DNA from 4 places in the Bacillus sp. OTU530 genome. Region 1 is predicted to be linked to each of the others. Evidence: riboswitches for the same ligand, from Rfam matches in the RefSeq annotation. Region 1 holds a riboswitch; each other region holds the start of a gene.
The links. Region 1 has a riboswitch for cobalamin ahead of bluB (5,6-dimethylbenzimidazole synthase). Riboswitches for the same ligand answer to the same signal wherever they lie in the genome.

Region 1 (3,588 bases):
ATGTACCATGGCTAGCTTTTCCTCGGGAAGGATGTTTTCCAGTTTTTGATTAATAAGTAGTAATAGTTCCCGATTATCTACCACCAATAGATGATGTTTTTGCTCGAGACCGCTAACTATATACGACACTGCATTGTTTACATAACATTCTGTATCTTCATAAACATATAGTATATGACCACCATTTGATAGCTCTATTATTTCATTTAATTTTACAAAATCATATTTCATTTGTATCTCCTGTAGAAGAAATATAAAATGTATACATTTTTGACTATTCAATTAAATTATACTTAAAATACATCGACTTTTAAAGGAATAATCTTTTCCACTTTCGCGTTCATCCAAGCTGGTATGAAAAATTACTAAGGTGATTGATAAAAAATCAGTCTTAGGTCTTATGAACTTGAGTTATGAACTGTTGTATAATAAAAATATAGCAAAACAAAATATAATTAAAAAGGAGTTCAGCTCAAATGGAACATAAGGGACTTAAGATCCTTGTTCATGCTAGCACATGGTTTGCACCGGTGTTAGTTCCTATTATCGTATATTTTCTTAGCTCAAATCGAGAAGTAAAAAGCTTATCGCTGCAGGCAGTAATTTTTCACCTTGTTATGGGTGTATTGATTTCCATTTCAATATTCTTTTCTTGGATTTTGATTGGCATACCATTTCTTATCGTGTTTGGACTGATGGCATTGATTGCTCCGATTATGGGCATTATCCGTGCGCTGGATGACCGTCCATTCCGCTATCCGATTATTGGTGCATTGTTTGCCTAATAATTAATAGAAAGAAACGGGTGTCTCCACGCTGAGACACCCGTTTTGCTTTTGTATTACATATTTAAGAATGTATAAATTTCTAGCTAGAAGCCAACTCGACGTGGCGAGAAATTTTAGGGATAAAGTATAAGTAGGGCTACGTCTCTGTCTTTGCCAGGGAGCAGGGCTTGCCAGCCGGCGAGTTTTCTTTACTGTCCCCATTTTTCATGAAAGATAAGCTTCTCTAATGCCCGCCTTTTCTCCCAGTTCGCTGTTTCTAAAATAGGAGCTGTCGGATATGTGTCCGTGTATCCAATAGAAACTAAAGCTATTGGATCAATATGAGGAGGAATTTCTAAAATGTCTCGAATATCCGACTTTTTATAAAAGCTCACCCAGCCCATCGCCAACCCTTCAGCACAAGCGGCTAACCACATATTTTGAATAGCACAGGCGGTTGACATGATGTCAGTTTCAGGAATCGAATTACGACCTAGTACGTGCGAGCCTCCCCGGGAAGGATCGCATGTAACGCAGATTGTTAAAGGCGCCTCTTTCATGCCCTCAATTTTGAGATTAAGGAATTTTGCGGCCCGCTCATCTTGTTCATAATGGATCGCAAGTGCCCGTCTTTCTTTATCTGCGGCCCAAGCTAAGCGATTTTTCAGTTCATCCGATTGGATTAAAATAAAATTCCAAGGCTGCATAAATCCAACCGAAGGTGCATGATGCGCAGCTTCTAATATACGTGCCACTGCTTCCTGCGGCACCGCGTCAGGGAGAAAACTTCTAATATCTCTTCTCTTTTCTATTACTTTATAAATCGCATCTTTTTCTTCATGAGTAAACAAAGCTTCAACACCACCTAGTCTTATTTGTATTTGTACGGAAAGGTATAAGTTTCTTAATAGCAGCTGATATGCTCTTCTTGCGTGAAAGGAGTATGTAATACAAAAAACCTTAACCATTGAAGCTAAGGTTTTCAAATAAGCATATTGACAGAATATGGGGAGATTCTATCAATATACGTATGAAATCCTTTCCTTCCCACCGAAGAAATTGGAACTAGTATATAAAAGCAGGTCTCCTGGCTTCGTAACTACCCGATTGTCTTTCTTTCCGGGCAATGCTATTTCACACTGTGGGAAGGTATAAATTTCTAACTAGAAGTGAATGCGACGTAGCCAGAAGTTTTAGGAATACAGTGTAAGTAGAGCTGCGCCTCTGTCTTCGCCCAGGGAGCAGGGCTTGCCAATTGGCGAGTTTTCTTTAACGTTTACAGTAGCGGGGGCTGCGTTGGATTTTCACCAACTTCCCTATTATCTCGTAACAGATTCTGTCTTGAGCACTTTTATATTTTTATTCGTTTCATTCATTATAAACTATGGTTACATATGGTTCGCAAGCTAATTGTTACATATCATCAACAATGATTTTTAGCATATAATCTTCACGGTTTGTGCAGTGAATCCTTACAAGAATAATGAAAGGGAAGATAAGCAAACTAGCGTTATTTCCTTGCATATTTTGGATGTTACATATACAATTAATTCATTAGGTTAATTATCCTTTTTAGAACAGTTTTTATTAGAATGGTTCAAATATGAACAAGGAAGAGAGGGAGCATATGAATGAAAATAACCCACAATTAGAACAAACCATTCAAGTGTTGCGATCTTTTTGGAGGATTCAACGAAACTTTGGACGATGGGGGCAGGCGAGCATCAAAAACAGTAATTTGAGTATGCCGCAGTTTTTGATTTTACAAGCAATGTTCCCTGCACAAGTGATTTCGCAAAAGAGTTTGGGCGAACGGTTGCTATTTCCGAAAAGTACGCTGAGTACAAGTGTCGATGGCTTGGTAACGCTAGGATTTCTAAAGCGCAGCATCCCAGAAGAAAATCGTCGAGAGGTAGAGCTTGAATTAACTGAGGCTGGCAGAGAGCAAGTACTGCTTATGCATAATGAGCCAAATGGAGTATATCAAAAAATGATGGGTGTCCTGTCGCAACTATCAGAGGAATCCATCCACACATTATTAGAACTCCACCAGCAATTGTATGAATTGATGATAGATACAGAAACGACAGAGAACGGAGAGGATGCTCGTTGTTAAAACTATTTCGTCAGTTACGGCCATTTGCTGGGATGATTGCGGGAGTGCTGGTGCTTGTCTTCATCCAGTCCATGTCTGATCTCTATTTGCCAACATTAATGTCAGATATTATTGATACCGGTGTTGTAAAAGGAGATACGAACTATATTTTGCGAATCGGCGCTCTTATGCTGCTCATTGCGGCGATTGGGGCAGCTTGCTCAGTGGTTGCCAGCTATTTTTCATCGAAGGCTGCAATGGGGTTTGGCAAACAGCTGCGCAAACGGGTTTTTTCACGTGTTGAGGCATTTTCACTTCAGGAATTTGACAAGATAGGAACAGCTTCCCTTATTACCCGAACAACGAATGATATTACGCAAGTACAGCAAGTGCTTGTGATGCTCATGCGGATGGTGCTTAGCGCCCCGATTATGTTTGTTGGCGGGGTGATCATGGCAGTGACAAAGGATGCAAAGCTATCACTTGTAATTGTAGCAATTATCCCAATTTTGGCTTTGACGATTTTCCTTGTTATGTCCAAAGGGCTTCCGCTTTTTAAAGTCATGCAAACAAAACTCGATACGCTTAATTTAATTCTTCGCGAGGGCTTAATGGGAGTTCGAGTTGTACGCGCCTTTAATCGCGATCCTTATGAACAAAAGCGGTTTGAAACAGCAAACTATGATTTCATGAGCGTTTCTATTCGAGTGAATAAAATTATGGCAT
Region 2 (3,588 bases), on a different contig from region 1:
CCTGCTTCAAGAGAACGGAATCCTCGACGCTGAAGTTCAAGGATAGCAAAAGACCCTACTGCAGCAATCAATGCTGCCGGAAGTAAAGGAATACCGAAGATTAAGTATAAGCCTAAGGATGCACCAATAAATTCTGCAAGATCTGTAGCCATGACGACCAACTCGGCTTGGATCCATAGACCAATCGAAACAGGTTTAGGAAACTGCTGACGGGCGACTTCAGGAAGATTTTTACCGGTTGCAATTCCTAACTTTGCTGACATGGATTGAATTAAAATAGCCATTAAATTGGAAACAAGCACTACCCATAAAAGTAGGTATCCATATTTTGATCCTCCAGCGATATTGGTTGCAAAGTTTCCTGGATCAATATAAGCAATGGCTGCCACAAACGCCGGTCCTAGAAAAGGGAGTAGTCTTTTTATTCCTTGAGTTTTTCCTCCTAGAACCGCTTGTGCAGATTGAATTGTTGTGTTATTAATAGAAGATTGTTCTTTTGTAGCTGTATTCTCATTCATGAATAAATCCTCCTAGATATCAGACACCCTATGTTTTCCTACACGCATATGTTTTGTTCTAGACCAACTTTTAGAGAAAAAATTCCCCCTAAAAGTTTCTTGTATACAAATAATATTCCCTAAACCATCTTTTATGCAATACCTAATTTATTCTAATAGTTGAAATAGTGTGATATTGAAGAGGAATCGCTACTACATGTAAAATTCAGTTTCAAATTTTGAGGATTTATAAGTGTAATCCAGTTACAACATCATATTGTAAGCAAACTAGGTGCTCTTGTGAAAACAAGGGGGAACAGGGAATCGGGTGCAAGTCACGAACGGTTCCACCACTGTAATTGAGGAGTTTTCTATCATTTATGTCACTCAACCACACCGTTGAGGAAGACGATAGAGCGCGATGATTCCAACCTATGGTTGTAAACACCAAAACAGCCTTCGCGGAAAGGAGAGGTGTGTAAGGGCAGTAAAAAGAATATTCTTAGTTGTCAGTGAGAGACTATCTGTTGTAAGAAAAATAAAAAGGAGGAATTGATTATGCCTCACTTCACTGACCATCACCATACAGGAGAAACTGTGTCGGAACCTGGTACCTATATTTGTGCAACAGGAGAAAAAAAGGAACTTAAACAAGGAGAGACTTTTCCAGATTGTCCATCCACTGGACACGCTACAACTTGGACCCATGCAAGCCATTCCCATAGAACTGGGGAAACTGTTATGGAATCAGGTCATTATGTAGATGCAGATGGTGAACATGTGGTTCTTCAGAAGGGAGAGAAATTCCCAAGCTGTCCTTCCACAGGAGAATCAGTCATTTGGACACATGAACATTGAACTACCCCCACCTACTCGCTAACGCTCCTTTCCCACAAGGGGACTTCCGTTGGTCGAAGGTGGGAGATTCTGTATCCTCTTCCTAGGAAGCGAAATACAGAGCCGTTCAACAGGCTTCCCTTTCTTCTAACCAAACTTTTGGCACATACTTCTGCAAAATATCACGTTCTGCTTGTGTCAGCCCATGGTTACAAATCTCCTTGTTAAATAATGGATAAGATTGGCCCGATACATGATAGAATATGTGTGGACGAAGCGCTTTGAATGCTTTTGTCAACACACTCCACTGTTTCCAGTGATGCTCCCCATCCTTACGTTCTGTATAGGTTCGCAACACCTTTGGCACCTGTTCCTTCAAGTTCATGCCGCGCCTGCCAATGACGTAGGACGCCGCTTGATGGATGGAAATATGCATCTGTTTCATATACTTCATCTTCCCAATCTGGCTTGTGAAGGCAGGATTCACTTCAAACACAGTGACTCCCATTTTAGCAGCTCGGCTGTGAATGCTATCCTGCATCTTTTTATAGGCAAACATGCTCATCCTTCGATTTTGCTTCCGATTGCGGTAACGGCCGGCAGACTTGGAGAGGGTTGTATCCAATGCCTCTAACACAATCGGTTTATTTCTTTGAACCGCGATGTCCACCAAACCAATCGCTTCTGCTTCTAGAATTTTTGTGATTTGTCCGCTTCGTTTTCCTTCTAAGGAGAAATAGAGACAAGAGGAGGAAAGTAATTGTCCTTGTCCATTCACACTTCTTTTCAGAAAATTTGTTAAAAGAACTGTCTTCTTTAGAAATACTATCACAAAGTTCATCCTGTTACCTGTATTCTCAGTTAAAATTCCAAGATTCTACTTATCCAACCAACAGAGAAATCTCTGTTATGCGAGTGGCATGACTATTCTCAAAAAATTAGGCATACACATGGAAAAAGTGGAATAGGAAGGAGGGCACCTAGATGGAGAGCATAATGTTACCAATTATGACAGCTGCACTTGCCTTTGGTGGGTTGTTAGTAGGAGGAACGGTGGGTATAACAGCTCGAAGTATGGTGACCAATCAAATGTATAGTTTGTATGCCTTTTGCGGAGGAATGTTGGCGGGGCTACTTACTTTTGAACTCATCCCAGAGACACTTTCTGAGTATGAGATGACAGGACTCTTTCTTGGGGGAAGTATAGGTATTTTGTTGATGGTACTACTTCATATGCATTTTCATCATTCGCACCATCAAGAAGGAAGAGAAGGTGAAGCGTGGCGGTCCTTTCTATTCTTATCGCTTGCAATCTATATCCACAATGTTCCAACAGGTGTAGCATTCGGTATATCCATGAAGAACTTTGACACAGCAATACCCTTTTTGTTTGCTGCTGTTATTCATCATATTCCAGAGGGGCTTGCGCTAGCGATACCTTTCTTATTTACCAGGTTTCATATTATATATTTTCTTTTGACGATTACATTACTATCACTTGTATTAGGAGTCGGAACTGTACTTGGCATTGTCTTAAGAAGCGACCATATTCATTTAAATGGTATGCTCATGGGCCTTGCGATTGGAACATTAGGGTATGTAACCGTGAACGAGATGTTATTAAAAGCACAGAAAAAGATGAGTGTATTTAGTTTCTTTTTATTGGCTGGTGGAGGACTTGTATTAATACTGTTATATATAGAGAATTTTATCCAGCACTAATATGAATCATCATGGAAAGGGATAAAGGATGCAAGAGATTCATAGATCATGCTATGACACAAACGGTTTGTGTAGATATTGCATTTCAAGCTGTTATGATGTATCAAAACGGCGTATCTGTTCAGGAAGGCCGAGCATCCATTGATAAACAATATGAGAAAGGTTTGGTAAAACCAACAGCCACCCCTATGCCAACCATGTAATGCTCAACAATCTATTTCTTTGAAAAAGTACATGTTTGTTTATACGAGTCTTGCGGAATTATTTGGCTAGTCATTTGTACATATAACTATGTTAGACTGATTGAATCTATACAAAAACAGTCTATACGAAATGGAAAGACTCTTATAGCTCCATTTAGCATAGACTGTTTATGATGTGTAGCAGCACCTAAATTAATGATCGCTCACTATGTTATCCTTCGATGCAAGCCAGAAAGCTGCAACAATTGATAAGATGACTATTAGGATCGGTGCATAGAAAATTAGAAAGTGACTCATCATATGTTCCCTCCCTATGCATGATTGTTCCG
Region 3 (3,588 bases), on a different contig from region 1:
TTGCAGATGTATATCATTTGGTATATAATGTAAATACATACGTACGATTTACTTTTATTCCAATTCACATATTATCAAGCGTCGAAGGGGGATATGCACTACCTATGATGTTTTATAATGTGTGAATTCTTTATTTTTTTCTGGGAAAAATAAGAACAGCATATTATATTTATCTGTCAAGGAGGAACAATATAATGCAAGCAACAGGTAAAGTAAAATGGTTTAATGGCGAGAAGGGTTTTGGATTTATTGAAGTGCCGGACGGAAACGATGTATTTGTACATTTCTCTGCTATTCAAGGTGAAGGCTTTAAAACGCTTGAAGAAGGTCAAGAAGTAAGCTTTGAAATTGAGCAAGGCAATCGTGGACCGCAGGCAAAAAATGTTGTAAAGCTATAATTGACATCCAAAAAAGGCTGTTAACAGGTAACGTTAGCAGCCTTTTTTGTTCCTGCTTCCTGCAGGATCGAGCAATAGTCTACTACATCTCTTAAAGGAGGCAGCAAACTATGAACTGGGGTAAAAAGAAAGAGGCTTTTCAACAGGAACGGGAGCAAGTACCTGTTGCTGTGTGGGAATGTGAATCAGACGATTGCATAGGATGGATGAGAAAAAATTTTTCCTTTGGTGATCATCCCGATTGTCCACTATGCGGAATGAAGATGAAAAGTGGAGAGCGCTTGCTATATACGTTACCTGACTAATATTTGATAAAAGGCTAAGCTATTTCTTCATTACAGCTTGGCTTTTTATTTTACTCAAGATTTTGGCAGAGTCTTTAGTTTATCCAAGAAGGTAAAAATGGCGATAATCCCAATGTTGAGCAATTAAACAGAATACGGGGTGAGATGATGGAAATAGAAAGAGTAGCAAAAAAGTTGCAAAACCGTGTTCCTGATATTTTAGGGAATGAAGATTTTTCAAAGTTTGCGGTTCTCTTACCGCTCATCAAAAAAGAAAATGAAATTCACATTCTATTTGAAGTGAGGTCTCTCCAATTACGAAGGCAGCCTGGGGAAATTTGTTTTCCTGGCGGGAAAATAGATCAAACCGACCGGGATGCGGAATATACGGCAATACGGGAAACATCGGAGGAACTTGGGATATCCTTGGCAAGTATTACAAATGTATTTCCTTTAAATTATATGGTTTCTCCTTTTGGGACCATCATTTATCCGTATATAGGGTTCCTTGAGAACATAGAACAAATGCAGCCTAATCCTTCAGAGGTTGAAGAGATTTTTACAGTTCCTTTAGACGATTTACGGAATATCCAACCCGAAATTTATAAGCTTCATTTTAAAATAGAGCCTGAGGAGAGTTTTCCTTTTGATTCAATTGTCGGTGGTAAAAATTATAACTGGCAGGTGCGAGGTCTGGATGAATATTTTTATTACTACGAGGATCGTGTAATTTGGGGGTTAACGGCTAGAATTCTTGCACATTTCTTGGAAATATTGGATGAGAAGTGAGTCCGAGTCGGTAATTTTGAAAACTTTTTAAATTATTTCTTGAAAACTTGACATATTTAATCTATGATAGGAATTATTAAATCATAAAATGTTAGAAAATTACATATTTTGTTATAACTCAATAGGATAAGATGCCAGAAGGCTTAAAAGGGAATTCGGTGAGAGTCCGAAGCTGTCCCCGCAACTGTAAGTGTGGACGAAATGAGCAGACCACTATATAAGAATGCTTCTGTAAAAGAGGGGCTTATATGGGAAGGTTCAAAGTAGAGTGATACACAAGTCAGGAGACCTGTCTTATCTTATAAAGTTTCAATTTCTTCGGGGATGGAGAATGGGAAGCGACGATGCAAGGGACTGGTCTCTATTTGCCTTTTTGTGTCCACTTCATCCGCTCAAATTCCATTGGGCGGATTTTTTGCATTTTGTTAGCTCCTAGTTCTTATCGTTCGAATTGTTTTCCTAAAATTGTATTTTGGGATGGAAAGAAAAATTATATATGACTCGAGTTAGGTGCACAGCATGTGTTGTGTTTAAAAGGGAAGCACGGTTAAAATCCGTCACGGTACCCGCCACTGTATAGGGGAGTTTTTTTGCATATTATGTCACTGAGTTTGATTGGGAAGGCGCAAAAAAGCAAAGATCTGAAGTCAGGAGACCTGCCTAGCATGATTTGTTTCACGAAACCTACGGGCTTATAGGGGAAGTGCAATATCGCAGCATTTTTTCTTATGCGCATATTCTGCACCCCTATCTGATAGAGGTGCTTTTTTATTTTATTAGGATAAGAGGAGGCGTTAAGATGACAACTTGGAACTTACGGGGAACAAAGCATCATGTGCTGATTTGTAATGGAAGCAGTTGTATGAGAAAGGGCGGGGAGGAAGTTACAAATGCAGTTCGTGACGAGATTGCCGGTTTGGATTTAGATACGGTTGTACATACAACGAGAACACGCTGTAATGGGCGCTGCAAGGATGCTTGTGTGCTGATTGTATATCCAGAAGGGACTTGGTATCAGGCTGTTACGCCAGAGCTGGGGACGGAAATTGTAAGGCAGCATTTGGCTGGAGGACAGGTTATAGAAGATGCGATTATATATGAGTATAACGATGCTGGTTTTGTGGCACCAGAGCAAACAGACTGTATTGTTGGAGTATCAAAACCTGTAAAGGAGAAGATCTAAATGGAATTTGCTATATTAGCGATTTTGATAGCGATCCGATATGGCATGGATAGGGATCAGGCGACTGAGATTGGAACTTTTATTTCCGCCATATTTATCATGTTTGGACTTTTGTGGAGACCTATAAAGGCTAGACTTTGTCCTGTAATGGATTCTATCACAGGGGTGTATGGTCTTAGGGTTTGAGGATGTTTATGTTACTGAAATGCCGGAGGGAGGCGCTTAATGATGAAAGGAAAATTACTTGTAATTGGCTTTGGTCCAGGAAGCTTTGAACATATTACCGAACGGGCAAGAGAGGCACTACAGGAAAGTGATGTTATTATCGGCTACAAAACCTATGTGGACTTGATTGCAGGGTTATTAACAGGACAACAAATTGTCAGTACTGGTATGACAGAAGAAGTAAGTCGTGCTCAAGAAGCGGTGAAGCTAGCTGAGCAAGGCAAGAAGGTTGCTGTTATCTCAAGCGGTGATTCCGGTGTATACGGAATGGCAGGTCTTGTGTATGAGGTGTTAATTGAACAGGGATGGAAAAGGGAAACAGGCGTCGAGGTTGAAGTTGTACCGGGGATTTCTGCTATTAATTCTTGCGCTTCTTTATTAGGCGCTCCTGTGATGCATGATGCATGTACCATTAGCTTAAGTGACCACTTAACACCGTGGAGCATAATTGAAAAACGAATTGAGGCTGCAGCTGCAGCAGATTTTGTAGTTGCACTCTACAATCCGAAAAGCGGAAGAAGAACGAGGCAAATTGTAGAAGCGCAAAGAATTTTACTTCAGCATCGTTCTCCACAAACTCCTGTTGGATTAGTGAAAAGTGCGTATCGCGACCGTCAAGAGGTTACGATTACAAATTTACAGGACATGCTAGAGCATGATATTGGGATGCTTACAACTGTTGTAATTGGGAACTCTTCCACGTTTTTAT
Region 4 (3,588 bases), on a different contig from region 1:
TTTCGTCAATTCCCTCTTCTTCAACCATTAAAAAGAAGCCATTTTTGTCCTTTGATAAGGTATCAATTGCTTTTTGTGTCATGTCTGGTAAGGAAACAACAGGATTATAAATATCCCCTTCTCCTTCAGGGTTTTGCTGGAACATTTCTTCGTTTGCAAACAAGCCTAGAAGTTTCTGACCTTTTGCTTGTTTCATTTCATCAGCATTTTTAACGTACGTATAACCTAATTCTTTCGCTTGATCTACTAGATTTCCATTTGTCCCCTTACTTGCTTCTTCAGTATCTTCAGGTGGGTTATCAGGATAAGAGCCAGGATTTCCTGCTGGGTACCAGTAGTCCTCCCCGCCGCCTAAAATCACATCCACTTTACTGTCTTCAAGATATTGTTTCGCAATATCACTTTGAGCGCTTCGATTCGCAACGTGCGCACCGAAAGCAGCTGGAGTCGCGTCTGTTACTTGGCTTGTCGTAACGAGCCCCGTTGCCTTCCCAGCCTTCTCTGCCGTCTCTAAAACAGTTTGAACAGGCTTTCCATTCATATCCACGCCAACTGCACCATTATAACTTTTTACACCTGAAGCCATTGCCGTTGCGGCTGCAGCAGAGTCCGTTACAAATGAACTTCCTGAAGCGGTACGAGCCATTCCTGCATACGGCATATCTTCCATAGCAAGTTTACCATTCACTCCAACTGTAGCTAGGCGAATTGCATCACGAGCGGCAGTTCCCATACCATCGCCAACAAAAACAATTACATTTTTAGCCTTTCCACTATTTGACTCATTAGCAGCTTGTACATCTGATTTAGACGCATTACCGAAAATTAATGCAGTCATCGCTGCAACTGATAACACAGCTGTGCCTACTAAACGTTTTTTCATGTTTACACCCTCATCTTTAATTTTAATTTTGAAGTAAGTTGCTAATATAATCGTAGATTATATATGTTAAATGTAGTTAAGGAGGGTATTAAAAATATGTAAAATACTTTGAACTGAATACAATCACAGGAAAATCATGCTATGAAATCGAATATGTTTTCAAAAGTGGACACAGTCGAATAGGAGGGCAGGAAAAAGTCACCTTTTTGCGGAAATACATTAACGTAGAAAACGGGAGGGAATATGCGACATCTTACACGCTCTTAGGGCTACTAAACTCGGAAAACATCGCTACGTAGACACTACATCAAAAAAAGAGGGGGAATGGACTCCTTATCTAGGACTCCATGAACTGTGTTTACCCTTGTTAGCGGAGAAAAAACGCTGCTCCAGCAAATTAGGTATGAAATTCTGATGATTACATGTATAATCAAGTTACAACATTATATTGTAAGCAAACTAGGTGCCCTTGTAAAAGCAAGGGGTAACAGGGAATCGGGTGCAAATCCCGAGCGGTCCCGCCACTGTAATTGAGGAGCTCTTTATCATTATGTCACTCAGCTATGTAGTTGGGGAAGACGATAGAGAGTGATGATGCAAAAGCCAGGAGACCTACCTAGGTTGTAACACCAAAGCAGCCTTCGCGGAAAGGAGAGGTGTACGAAAATGAAACGACAATCGTATTCTGCCATTTTGTCGTTTATTTGCACGTACCCATACATCCTCAATCTGTCATAGGTTGAGGATTTTTTATGTTGTACTTTTTATTTTTAGAAAAGGGAGGAATTTTTGAATGGAAACTGTATCACTTTTTTTACTTGTTTTTGTATTGGGGCTTCGACATGGATTGGATGCGGATCATCTTGCTTTTATTGATGGACAAACCCGTTATAATTGGCGAATGGGCAGTCCGTTTGCACGTTGGGTAGGTACACTATTCTCATTTGGCCACGGGGGAATGGTAGCTGTGACGGCTGGTATTTTGGGAATGGTGATGAAGAATTTTACATTCCCAGCTTATTTTGATAATTTTGCATCGTGGGTATCGATTATTTCTTTATTCCTCATTGGCACATTAAATACGTATAATCTATTACGTACGAGAAATAACAACGAAGAGTTTCAACTAAGCGGGCTAAAGGGAAAGTTTATTCCAAAAGTTGCGAAGGGAACAACGAATCCCTTTCTTATTATTTTAGTAGGGGCTTTATTTGCCTTAGCTGCCGAAACGGTAAGTCAAACAGCTGTCTGGTCCATGGCAGCAAGTAACACAGGTAAATATACCCCCTTACTTTTAGGCCTTGTTTTTATGTTTGGCATGATGATTACAGATACAATTGATTCCATGATTGTCCACAAAATGGTGAATCAATCAAGCAAACTTGGGCAAGCTGCTTCAAGAATAATGGGATGGGTAATTGTCGTCTTAGCGTACGGAGTTTCCTTCTATCTGGCATTTACCTTCTTTAACCCTTGGGCAGAACTCGATTTTGAAATTGTGGGAATCATTCTTTTCACTTTCTTAGTTGCTACATTTATCTTTATAAGCGTTCGGTCTAAGAGACAAAAAGTTGAAATAAATACTATGAATTAATAAATCAATGGCTCCTTTTCAGGGAGCCTTTGATTTTGTTCAGAAAGCCATGATTTTCTGAACATAGAAACCTAGTCAAAGTAGATGAATCAAATTTTTTAAAAAGATTCGCCGATTGGCGAGTCAAGTTTATACCATTTTTAAAACGGCACGGAAACGGGCTTGACCGGATATCATGTACTCATATGCTTCGTTCACCCGCTCGAGACTAAATGTTTCAATACTTGGGCGTACACCAGTTAATGCACTGAAATTCAAGGTATCTTCAGAATCCTTCGCATGGCCGCTATACCAACCTTCTACTGAACGTCGATAAAGAAGGAGCTGTAGAGGAGACACTTCGATTGGTTCACCCGATGCCGCTGCAATGAGGAGTTTACCGTTTTGAGACAGCCCATCGACAAGAGCAGAAATCGCCTTACTATTAGGAGCAGTGGTCAAAATCACGCGCGCTCCTAATAGTTTATTCAGCTCTTCTGTAACATTAGATATCTCTGTATTAATATAAACGTGAGCTCCGAGTTGACGTACAAGCTGTTCTTTCTCTTTCCCGTGGGAGAGGGCAACGGTTTTGAAGCCCAATTTATTCGCAAATTGGACGCCCAAATGTCCTAATCCCCCCATACCTTGAATCGCGACAACATCTCCACCCCTTGCGCCGCTGTTTCGTAGTGCGTTATACGTTGTGACCCCTGCACAAAGAAGGGGCGCAGCTTCTATAGAAGACAATTCATTTGGAATCAAAGCCAAAGCTTCTTGGGGAGCTACCATATACTCCGCATAACCGCCATCGTACGAAATACCGCAAGTCTGACGATTTACACAGTTCGCAAAATCTCCTTCACGGCAAACATTACATGTAAAACAATGACCTCCATGCCAGCCAACACCGACTCGCTGACCTGCACGCCACGTCGTAACTTCTTCACCAATTTTATCAATGTAACCAGCTACTTCATGACCCGGAATGCGTGGATACTGAATACCAGGGATCAATCCTTCTTTTACCATTTCATCACTGTGACAGACACCGCAGGCTTCTACTTTAATCCGTACCTGTCCACGACCCGGCTCTGGAATTTCCCTATTCACGAGTTCAAACTTTCCACCA

Region 2: linked by a shared signal. The riboswitch ahead of AAHB12_RS27145 (hypothetical protein) and the one ahead of bluB (5,6-dimethylbenzimidazole synthase) in region 1 are both predicted to bind cobalamin.
Region 3: linked by a shared signal. The riboswitch ahead of AAHB12_RS16265 ((2Fe-2S) ferredoxin domain-containing protein) and the one ahead of bluB (5,6-dimethylbenzimidazole synthase) in region 1 are both predicted to bind cobalamin.
Region 4: linked by a shared signal. The riboswitch ahead of AAHB12_RS24110 (HoxN/HupN/NixA family nickel/cobalt transporter) and the one ahead of bluB (5,6-dimethylbenzimidazole synthase) in region 1 are both predicted to bind cobalamin.

The regions. Positions count from the first base shown of each region.
Region 1 is NZ_JASATP010000017.1:22,770-26,357, forward strand. It holds gene AAHB12_RS14135 (MEDS domain-containing protein) at 1-231, opposite strand, end outside; gene AAHB12_RS14140 (DUF4870 domain-containing protein) at 477-785, shown strand; gene bluB (5,6-dimethylbenzimidazole synthase) at 977-1,618, opposite strand; cobalamin riboswitch at 1,828-2,135, opposite strand; gene AAHB12_RS14150 (MarR family winged helix-turn-helix transcriptional regulator) at 2,395-2,883, shown strand; gene AAHB12_RS14155 (ABC transporter ATP-binding protein) at 2,877-3,588, shown strand, end outside.
Region 2 is NZ_JASATP010000061.1:1,780-5,367, forward strand. It holds gene AAHB12_RS27140 (Nramp family divalent metal transporter) at 1-518, opposite strand, end outside; cobalamin riboswitch at 770-1,040, shown strand; gene AAHB12_RS27145 (hypothetical protein) at 1,056-1,355, shown strand; gene AAHB12_RS27150 (IS200/IS605 family accessory protein TnpB-related protein) at 1,462-2,166, opposite strand; gene AAHB12_RS27155 (ZIP family metal transporter) at 2,319-3,056, shown strand; gene AAHB12_RS27160 (PCYCGC motif-containing (lipo)protein) at 3,068-3,259, shown strand; gene cydS (cytochrome bd oxidase small subunit CydS) at 3,452-3,556, opposite strand; gene AAHB12_RS27165 (cytochrome d ubiquinol oxidase subunit II) at 3,571-3,588, opposite strand, start outside.
Region 3 is NZ_JASATP010000020.1:78,221-81,808, forward strand. It holds gene cspD (cold-shock protein CspD) at 195-398, shown strand; gene AAHB12_RS16255 (cold-inducible protein YdjO-related protein) at 509-703, shown strand; gene AAHB12_RS16260 (NUDIX hydrolase) at 851-1,471, shown strand; cobalamin riboswitch at 1,584-1,782, shown strand; cobalamin riboswitch at 1,963-2,149, shown strand; gene AAHB12_RS16265 ((2Fe-2S) ferredoxin domain-containing protein) at 2,271-2,654, shown strand; gene cobJ (precorrin-3B C(17)-methyltransferase) at 2,883-3,588, shown strand, end outside.
Region 4 is NZ_JASATP010000045.1:13,077-16,664, forward strand. It holds gene AAHB12_RS24105 (alkaline phosphatase) at 1-883, opposite strand, end outside; cobalamin riboswitch at 1,328-1,517, shown strand; gene AAHB12_RS24110 (HoxN/HupN/NixA family nickel/cobalt transporter) at 1,677-2,477, shown strand; gene AAHB12_RS24115 (alcohol dehydrogenase) at 2,607-3,588, opposite strand, start outside.